DNA from 2 places in the Streptomyces sp. NPDC042102 genome. Region 2 is predicted to be linked to the other one. Evidence: riboswitches for the same ligand, from Rfam matches in the RefSeq annotation. Region 2 holds a riboswitch; the other holds the start of a gene.
What was found. A riboswitch is a leader RNA that binds a small molecule or an ion and turns the genes downstream of it on or off. The one in region 2 is predicted to bind S-adenosylmethionine.
Positions count from the first base shown of each region.

Region 1: it holds a riboswitch for S-adenosylmethionine, as region 2 does, so the genes downstream of both, ACZ6KO_RS09710 (aminotransferase class V-fold PLP-dependent enzyme) here and thrC (threonine synthase) in region 2, are expected to answer to the same signal.

Region 1 is NZ_JBVJDL010000002.1:365,838-370,039, reverse strand. It holds gene trpD (anthranilate phosphoribosyltransferase) at 1-1,002, shown strand, start outside; SAM riboswitch class IV at 1,099-1,215, shown strand; gene ACZ6KO_RS09710 (aminotransferase class V-fold PLP-dependent enzyme) at 1,476-2,864, shown strand; gene ACZ6KO_RS09705 (Lrp/AsnC family transcriptional regulator) at 3,141-3,422, opposite strand; gene ACZ6KO_RS09700 (rhomboid family intramembrane serine protease) at 3,419-4,120, opposite strand.
Region 2 is NZ_JBVJDL010000013.1:23,882-28,083, reverse strand. It holds gene ACZ6KO_RS31050 (alpha,alpha-trehalose-phosphate synthase (UDP-forming)) at 1-139, opposite strand, end outside; gene ACZ6KO_RS31045 (glucosyl-3-phosphoglycerate synthase) at 297-1,322, opposite strand; SAM riboswitch class I at 1,487-1,642, shown strand; gene thrC (threonine synthase) at 1,636-2,940, shown strand; gene ACZ6KO_RS31035 (MoaD/ThiS family protein) at 2,986-3,264, shown strand; gene ACZ6KO_RS31030 (cold-shock protein) at 3,648-3,854, shown strand; gene groL (chaperonin GroEL) at 4,176-4,202, shown strand, end outside.

The DNA of each region.
Region 1 (4,202 bases), on a different contig from region 2:
GACGCGCTGCTCGCCGGCCGGAACCTGGCCGTGGACGACACGGCCTGGGCGATGGACAAGATCATGCGCGGTGAGGCGACGGACGCCCAGATCGCCGGTTTCCTGGTGGCCCTGCGGGCCAAGGGGGAGACGGTGGACGAGATCAACGGCCTCGTGCGCACCATGTACGAACACGCCAATCTCATCGAGGTGCCGGGCCGGACGGTGGACATCGTCGGCACCGGCGGCGACGGCGCCAAGACCGTCAACATCTCGACGATGTCGGCCGTCGTGGTCGCCGGTACGGGTGCCAAGGTGGTCAAGCACGGCAACCGGGCCGCCTCCTCGTCGAGCGGGGCCTCGGACGTGCTGGAGAAGCTCGGCGTCAACCTGGACCTGTCCCCCCAGCGGGTCGTGGCGGTCGCCGAGGAAGCCGGCATCACCATGTGCTTCGCCGTGAAGTTCCACCCGGCCCTGCGGCACGTGGCGGCCGCCCGCCGGGAGCTGGGCATCCGCACCACGTTCAACGTCCTGGGCCCGCTGACGAATCCGGCCAAGGTGCGCTCCCAGGCGACGGGTGTCGCCGACCCCCGGATGGCCCCGATCGTCGCGGGCGTGCTGGCCGAGCGCGGCTCCTCGGCGCTGGTCTTCCGCGGTGACGACGGCCTGGACGAGCTGACCACGACGGCGACCTCGCGGGTGTGGTGGGTCCGCGACGGCAAGGTCACCGAGCAGCCCTTCGACCCGCGTGACGTGGGCATCTCCCTGGTCGACGTCTCCGCCCTGGCCGGCGGGGACCCCTCGTACAACGCGGACGTGGCCCGCCGGCTGCTGGCCGGCGAGACGGGCCCGGTGCGCGACGCGGTGCTGCTGAACTCGGCGGCGGCCCTGGTGGCCCTGGACCCGGGCCCGGGCACCCTGGAGGAGCAGCTGCGGGCCGGTATCGAGCGGGCGGCCGAGTCGGTGGACTCGGGCGCGGCCAGGGCGGCCCTGGAGCGCTGGGTGAACGTCAGCAACGCGTAGCCTCCCGACGGCGTGACGGCTCGAAACGGGTGACCCCGGTCCAGCATGCGGACCGGGGTCTTGCCGTTCCGCGTGCGTATGGCAGGATGCTCACCAGGTCACGAGTGACAGCGTCAAGGCCCCGGCTCGCTGTCCGGCAACCCTCCTTCCGTGGCGGGGTGCCCCGGGTGATGACCAGGTCGCAGGCAGCAAGGCCTGCGGCAAGCGCGGATCCCTCGACACCAGGGGTCCTGGTCTCTCGAGGAGCGTTTTCCGTGAGCAAGCGAATGCGATAGGGCGGCTCCCGCCCCTTCTTCCCCCCTCGGATCCGGGCCACTTCGGCGTACCCACGTACCCACTCACCGGTGTACGGACGTGCCCGCTCGACGCCCCCCGTGCTCCGAGGCATCCCGTACCCCGGACGGCCTCCGCGCCGTACCCGCGTACGGGCGATCCGTCGAAGCCATTCAGCCCTGCCGCCGGGAGATTCCGCCATGTCCGCTGCCACCCACGCCACCCACGCCACCGCCGGCACCGGCTGTGCCGAGCCGCTGCCCGTCCTCGGCCGGGACGTCACCGTGCCGCTGGTCACCGGGGGCGAGGTCACGTACGCCGCGCTCGACTACGCCGCCAGCGCCCCCGCCCTCCAGCGGGTCTGGGACGACGTCGCCGGCTACGCCCCGTACTACGGCAGCGTGCACCGGGGGGCCGGCTACCTCTCGCAGCTGTCCACCGACCTGTTCGAGGCCAGCCGCGCCACCGTCGCCGAGTTCCTCGGCTGCCGCTCCACCGACCAGGTGGTCTTCACCCGGTCCACCACGGACTCGCTCAACCTCCTGGCGCGGGCGCTCCCCGCGGGCTGCCGGGTCTTCGTCTTCGAGACCGAGCACCACGCCTCCCTGCTGCCGTGGGGCGACGCGCAGGTCACCTGCCTCGACGCCCCGCGGACCCCGGCGCAGGCCGTCGAGACCCTGGAGCGGGCGCTGGCCGCCCGCACCGCGACAACGGAAGGGGGGTACGGCCCCGCGCTGGTCTGTGTCACCGGTGCCAGCAATGTCACCGGTGAACTGTGGCCCGTCAAGGAGCTCGCCGCCGCGGCGCACGCCCACGGCGCGCGGATCGTCCTGGACGCCGCCCAGCTCGCCCCGCACCACCCGGTCTCGGTGACCGAACTGGACGTGGACTGGGTCGCGTTCTCCGGGCACAAGCTGTACGCGCCCTTCGGCTCCGGCGTCCTGGCCGGCCGCGCCGACTGGCTCCAGCGGGCCGAGCCGTACCTGGCCGGCGGCGGTGCCTCGCGCACGGTCTCGCGCCGTACGGACGGCGGGGTCGACGTGGAGTGGCACACCACCGCGGCCCGCCACGAGGCCGGTTCGCCCAACGTCATCGGCGTCTACTCCATCGCCTCCGCCTGCAAGGCGCTCACCGAGGCCGGCTTCGACTCGCTCGTCGCCCGCGAGGAGCGGCTGATCGCCGCGGTCCGCGCCGGGCTGGCCGAGGTGCCCGAGGTCCGCGTGCTGTCCCTGTTCGGTGACGACGCGCCGCGGGTCGGCGTCATCTCCTTCGTGGTGGACGGCTGGAACAGCTCGCACTTCGCCGCCGCGCTCTCCGCCGAGTACGGCATCGGCGTCCGCGACGGCCTCTTCTGCGCCCACCCCCTGGTGCGCACGCTGCTGGGCGGCGCCCCGCAGGAGCCGGGCGAGTGCGGCGCCCCGGAGGCGGCCCCGGACGGGAGGTCCCTGAACGCCATCCGCGTCAGCTTCGGCGCGGGCACCCCGGACGAGCACGTGGAGCGGTTCGTGGGCGCGGTGAAGGAACTGGTCACGGACGGCGCGAAGTGGCAGTACCGCACGCAGGAGGGCCGCTGCGTCCCCGTCTCCTGACGGACCCTCGCACCGCTCGGCGTACGCTGCGCCGCATGACCTACTGGGATCCGGTACCGACGTTCAGGGAGGCGGTCGGCAGGCCGCTGCCGCAGTGGGCACCGGGGGCCGGCAGAGCTGGTCCGCGACTGGCGGCGCGAGCGCGGCCGGGTGCGGGAGTGGGCCGTGCGGCGCTGCCCGGCGAGAGCCTCCCGGCGCTGTGACGGCCGCGACGGCGGACCCGGGCCCGTCCGTCGGCCGGGCGCCGGGCCGCTGCCGTCCCTCCCCGGCCAGGGGCTACGCGTCGAGGCCGATCGCGAACGCCGCTTCCAGGTCGTGCTGGGAGTACGTACGGAACGCCACGTGCGTGTCGGTGGCCTCCACGCCCGGGATCTTGCTGATGCGGCCCGGGATGATGTCCGCCAGGTTCTCGTGGCGGGCCACGCGCACGAGGGCGATCAGGTCGTACGTACCGGTGACGGAGTAGACCTCACTGACGCTGTCCAGCGCGGCGATCGACTCGGCGATCTCGGGGATGCGGTCCACGCTGGTCTTGATGAGCACGATCGCGGTGATCACGGCTGGCTGTCTCCCTCGGTGGCCGTCGCTGGTCGCTTCACTCTAGTCGTACGCCGGTAGCGCGCCCACGCCCCCAGGAATCCCAGCGAGAACCCCACCACGTGCGCGAGGTACGCCACGCCCGGCCCGCTGCCCGCGCGGTGCGCCGCCAGCCACTGCAGGGCGAACCAGGCCAGCAGCACGAGCCACGCCGGGAAGCGCAGCGGCAGGAAGAGCAGGAACGGGAACAGCGTCGTCACCCGGGCGCGCGGGAAGAGGCAGAGGAAGGCGCCGAGCACCGCCGAGATCGCGCCCGAGGCGCCCACCAGCGTCTCCGGGGAGGCGGCGTGCGCGGCCGCGTACGCCACCAGCGCGAGATAGCCGGTGACCACGTAGAAGCCGAGGAAGACCGTCCGGCCCATCCGCTCCTCCGCCATCGTGCCGAAGACGTAGAGGAAGAGCATGTTGCCCAGCAGGTGCAGCCAGCTGCCGTGGACGAACAGGGCGGTCAGCGGGGTGAGCAGGCTCCGCGCCTCCGGGGGGAAGAGCTCGGCCGGGACCACCCCCCAGCGGCGGAAGTACGCCGTGCCCGAGGCCAGGAGCTGCTCGCCCGTCCCGTAGGAGGGGTTCAGGCCCGAGGCCGGTCCGAGGAGGAAGACCACGCAGCAGGCGGCGATCAGCACGTGGGTCACGGTGACGCCGGCGGGTCTTACGATCATGGGACAGAGCATGGCGCACCGGGCGGAGGCGGTCAGCTCGCCTCGCCGCCGTCCCGGATCCGGGAGGGGCCCCACCCGCCAT
Region 2 (4,202 bases):
CCTCCGGCTGCTCCGCGAGGGCGGCGGAGAGGCCGGAGACGAGACCGCCGCCGCCGCGCCGGGCGTCGAGGGTGCCGTCGGGGGCGAGGGCGTACGTGAGCGGGCCGCGGTTGGCGGCGACGAGTACCTGGGAAGCCATGCGGCCAACCTAGCCGGGGCCGCTCCCGCTCAAACGTCCGCTCCGCCGCCCGCGCCGCGGCGAGACCAACGCCACTCCCGGCCGGGCCGGCCGGGCGCTGCCGGCCGCGGGGCCACGCGGGCCACGGGTGCCACGGAGCCCGCGACGGCGGCCGCGCTCACGCCACGCGGTGCGGCGCGTACTCCTCGATGTCGAGCATCGGCGGCCGCTCCTGCGTGTCCACCGGGTACGTGTGCGGTACGAAGCCCTCCGGTCCGCGCTCGAACTGCGTCAGCTCCGGCCGTACGGCGGGGTACCCCCGGCGCGGGCCGGGGGAGTGCCCGGGCGGGAGCCGCAGCTGCGCCGTGCGGTAGATCGCGGCCGCCATCCGGCCCAGCGCCAGACCGTCCTGGTGCCGGTGCAGCCGTACGCCCACGTCCACCTGGGCCAGGGCGTCCAGGCCCACCGTGTGCAGGGCGTCGACCAGCAGGCCCAGCTCCACGCCGTAGCCGACCGGGAACGGCAGCCGCTCCAGCAGGGAGCGGCGCACGGCGTACTCGCCGCCCAGCGGCTGGACGAAGCCGGCCAGCCGCGGCCAGTGCAGGTTCAGCAGCGGGCGCGCGACCAGCTCGGTCACCCGGCCGCCCTGCTCCCCCCGGCCGGGGGCCGTGCCGGGAGCCGTGCCGGGGGCGCGCCCGCCGGGTTCCGTGCCGAGCGGGCGGTCGTACATCGCCTTGACGAACTGCACGTCCGGCTCGGTCAGCAGCGGGCCCACGATCCCCGACACGAACACCGACGAGAAGTCGCGCAGGTCGGCGTCGACGAAGCAGACGATGTCGCCGCTCGTCACCAGCAGCGAGCGCCACAGCACCTCGCCCTTGCCCGGCACCGCCGGGATCCGCGGCAGTATCGCGTCGCGGTGCACCACCCGGGCGCCGGCCGCGGCGGCCACCTTCGCGGTGCCGTCGCTCGAGCCCGAGTCGACCACGACCAGCTCGTCCACCAGAGGGAAGGGCAGTGCCTCGATCAGGTCCCGCCGGATCGTCTCCACGATCGCCCCGACCGTGGCCTCCTCGTCCAGCGCGGGCAGCACCACGCTGACCGTCGTCCCGGCTGCCCGTTTCGCGGAAACCAGCTGGTCGAGCGGTCGGTCGGCGGCGGCCCAGGAGCGATCGGCCAGCCAGCGCTCCACCTCTTCCAGCACCTTCAGCACTCCCCGGTGTGATCCATCTCGCGGATCGGACGGCTGTCTCAACGGCCCGACCCTTCAGTTACAGTCTTGAACAACGCGAAGGACCCTCGCACGTCGGGGGCCCTCGCGCATAAACGCCCGGACCCGCGCATGGAGCGCGATGCCCGGTGCCATACCGCTCATCCAGAGGGGCAGAGGGAAACGGCCCGTTGAAGCCCCGGCAACCCTCCAGTCGGTTCTCGCGACTGCGTACGCAACACGCAGCGAGGTCCCCGGCTAGGGAAGGTGCCAAATCCGTCTCGTGGCGAAGTGCGTCACGAGGAAGATGAGGAGAAAGGGCCTCGCCGTCATGGCTGCACAGACTGCCGGAACCACCACCACCGTCGACCTCGGTCCCGCGACCGCGCTCTCCTGTCGCGAATGCGGTACCCGCTTCGAGCTCGGCCCCATCTTCGCCTGCGCCGAATGCTTCGGCCCGCTGGAAGTGGCCTACGAGCTCCCGGCCGGAGACCCCGGGGCGCTGCGCGCCGCGATCGAGGCCGGCCCCAACAACATCTGGCGGTACGCGCCGCTGCTGCCCGTCCCCGCCGACGTGGCCTCCAAGCCGAGCCTGAACCCCGGCTTCACCAAGCTCGTCGACGCCGAGAACCTGGCCAAGGAGCTCGGCGTCACCGGCAAGCTCTACGTCAAGGACGACTCCGGCAACCCGACGCACTCCTTCAAGGACCGCGTCGTGGCCATCGCCGTCGAGGCCGCCCGCGCCTTCGGCTTCACGACCCTGTCCTGCTCCTCCACCGGCAACCTGGCCGGCGCCGTCGGCGCCGCCGCCGCCCGCGCCGGTTTCCGCTCCTGCGTGTTCATCCCGCACGACCTGGAGCAGGGCAAGGTCGTCATGGCCGGGGTCTACGGAGGTGACCTGGTCGGCATCGAGGGCAACTACGACGACGTCAACCGCTTCTGCTCCGAGCTCATCGGCGACCCGCTGGGCGAGGGCTGGGGCTTCGTCAACGTCAACCTGCGGCCGTACTACGGCGAGGGCTCCAAGACCCTCGCGTACGAGATCTGCGAGCAGCTCGGCTGGCGGCTGCCCGACCAGATCGTCGTCCCGATCGCGTCCGGCTCGCAGCTGACGAAGATCGACAAGGGGCTGCAGGAGCTCATCAAGCTGGGCCTGGTCGAGGACAAGCGGTACAAGATCTTCGGCGCCCAGGCCGAGGGCTGCTCCCCGGTGTCCACCGCCTTCAAGGCCGGCCAGGACGTGGTCCGCCCGCAGAAGCCGAACACCATCGCCAAGTCGCTGGCCATCGGCAACCCGGCCGACGGCCCCTACGTCCTGGACATCGCGCGCCGCACCGGCGGCTTCGTCGAGGACGTCACCGACGAGCAGGTGGTCGAGGCCATCAAGATCCTCGCGCGGGCCGAGGGCATCTTCGCGGAGACCGCCGGCGGAGTGACCGTGGGCGTGACGAAGAAGCTCATCGAGAACGGCGTCCTGGACCCGTCGTTGACCACCGTGATCCTGAACACCGGTGACGGCCTCAAGACCCTGGAGGCGGTCGCCGCCGACAGCGGCCAGACCGCCACCATCCGCCCGAGCCTGGACGCGTTCCGCGCCGCCGGCCTGGCCTGATCCCCCTCTCCTCTCTCTCCTGCACCACGGAAAGGCGGTAGCGCCATGAGCGTCAACGTCCGTATCCCCACCATCCTGCGCACGTACACCGGCGGTCAGGCCGAGGTCCCCGCCGAGGGCGCGACCCTGGCCGAGGTCATCGAGTCCCTGGAGAAGAACCACCCGGGCATCGCCGCGCGCGTCCTGGACGACCAGGGCAAACTGCGCCGGTTCGTGAACGTCTACGTCAACGACGACGACGTGCGCTTCGAGGGCGGTCTGCAGACGGTGACGCCGGACGGCGCGGGTGTTTCGATCATCCCCGCCGTGGCCGGGGGCTGCTGACACGCGCACGCATATGAATTGCCCCTTCCGCAAAAGCGGAGGGGGCAATTCTGCTTGCTTGGGCGCGGTAGAGTTGGGGAAGTCCCACGCCCTGTTCTTGCCCGCCGCATATGGCGGCGCCGCGGCATGGTCGACATTGGGTCAATGTGCGCGTGCGGTATGGGGCTTTGGCGCGATATGCCGGGTCCGAGTTGCCCTGGAATATGCCAACTTTTCACTGGATTTCAGCGTATCCGCGTGTCCAGAATTCTCGTCGGAATGACCTGTTGCAGACAGCACTGGTGCAGATACATTCAGCCGCGGTCGAGGCGTTCCGGCGCAAGTTCTGACCCGGGACCGCGAAGTGCGGTCCTGCGCAAGGGCCAGTAATAGGGGAGTTAGGCATGGCTCAGGGCACCGTCAAGTGGTTCAACGCGGAGAAGGGCTACGGCTTCATCGCGGTCGACGGTGGTGCGGATGTGTTCGTCCACTACAGCGCGATCCAGATGGACGGGTACCGCACCCTTGAAGAGGGTCAGCGGGTCGAGTTCGAGATCTCGCAGGGCCAGAAGGGTCCGCAGGCGGACATGGTCAAGCTCGCCATCGGCTAGTCCCGGCGCGATCGACCACCACCGGCAACGTACGAGGGGCCCGCATCCCGGAGGGGGGTGCGGGCCCTTCGCGTGCCCGGACCCCGTCCGCGGGCGCCGCCGTCAGGACCGTGTCCGTTTCCCGGGAGCCGCTTGCACTCGAGGGGGGCGAGTGCTAATCATTGGCGTTAGCACTCTCCGGGTGAGAGTGATAAAGACGAGGACCGGGTCGGTGAGGCCCGCAGGCCCGGTGGGAAGGAACCGCCGGGGCAGGCAGGCCGTCCGTCGCGGGCGCCACACGGTCCGAAGGCAATCCACCCCAGTCCGGGAGGACCACTTCACATGGCCAAGATCATCGCGTTCGACGAG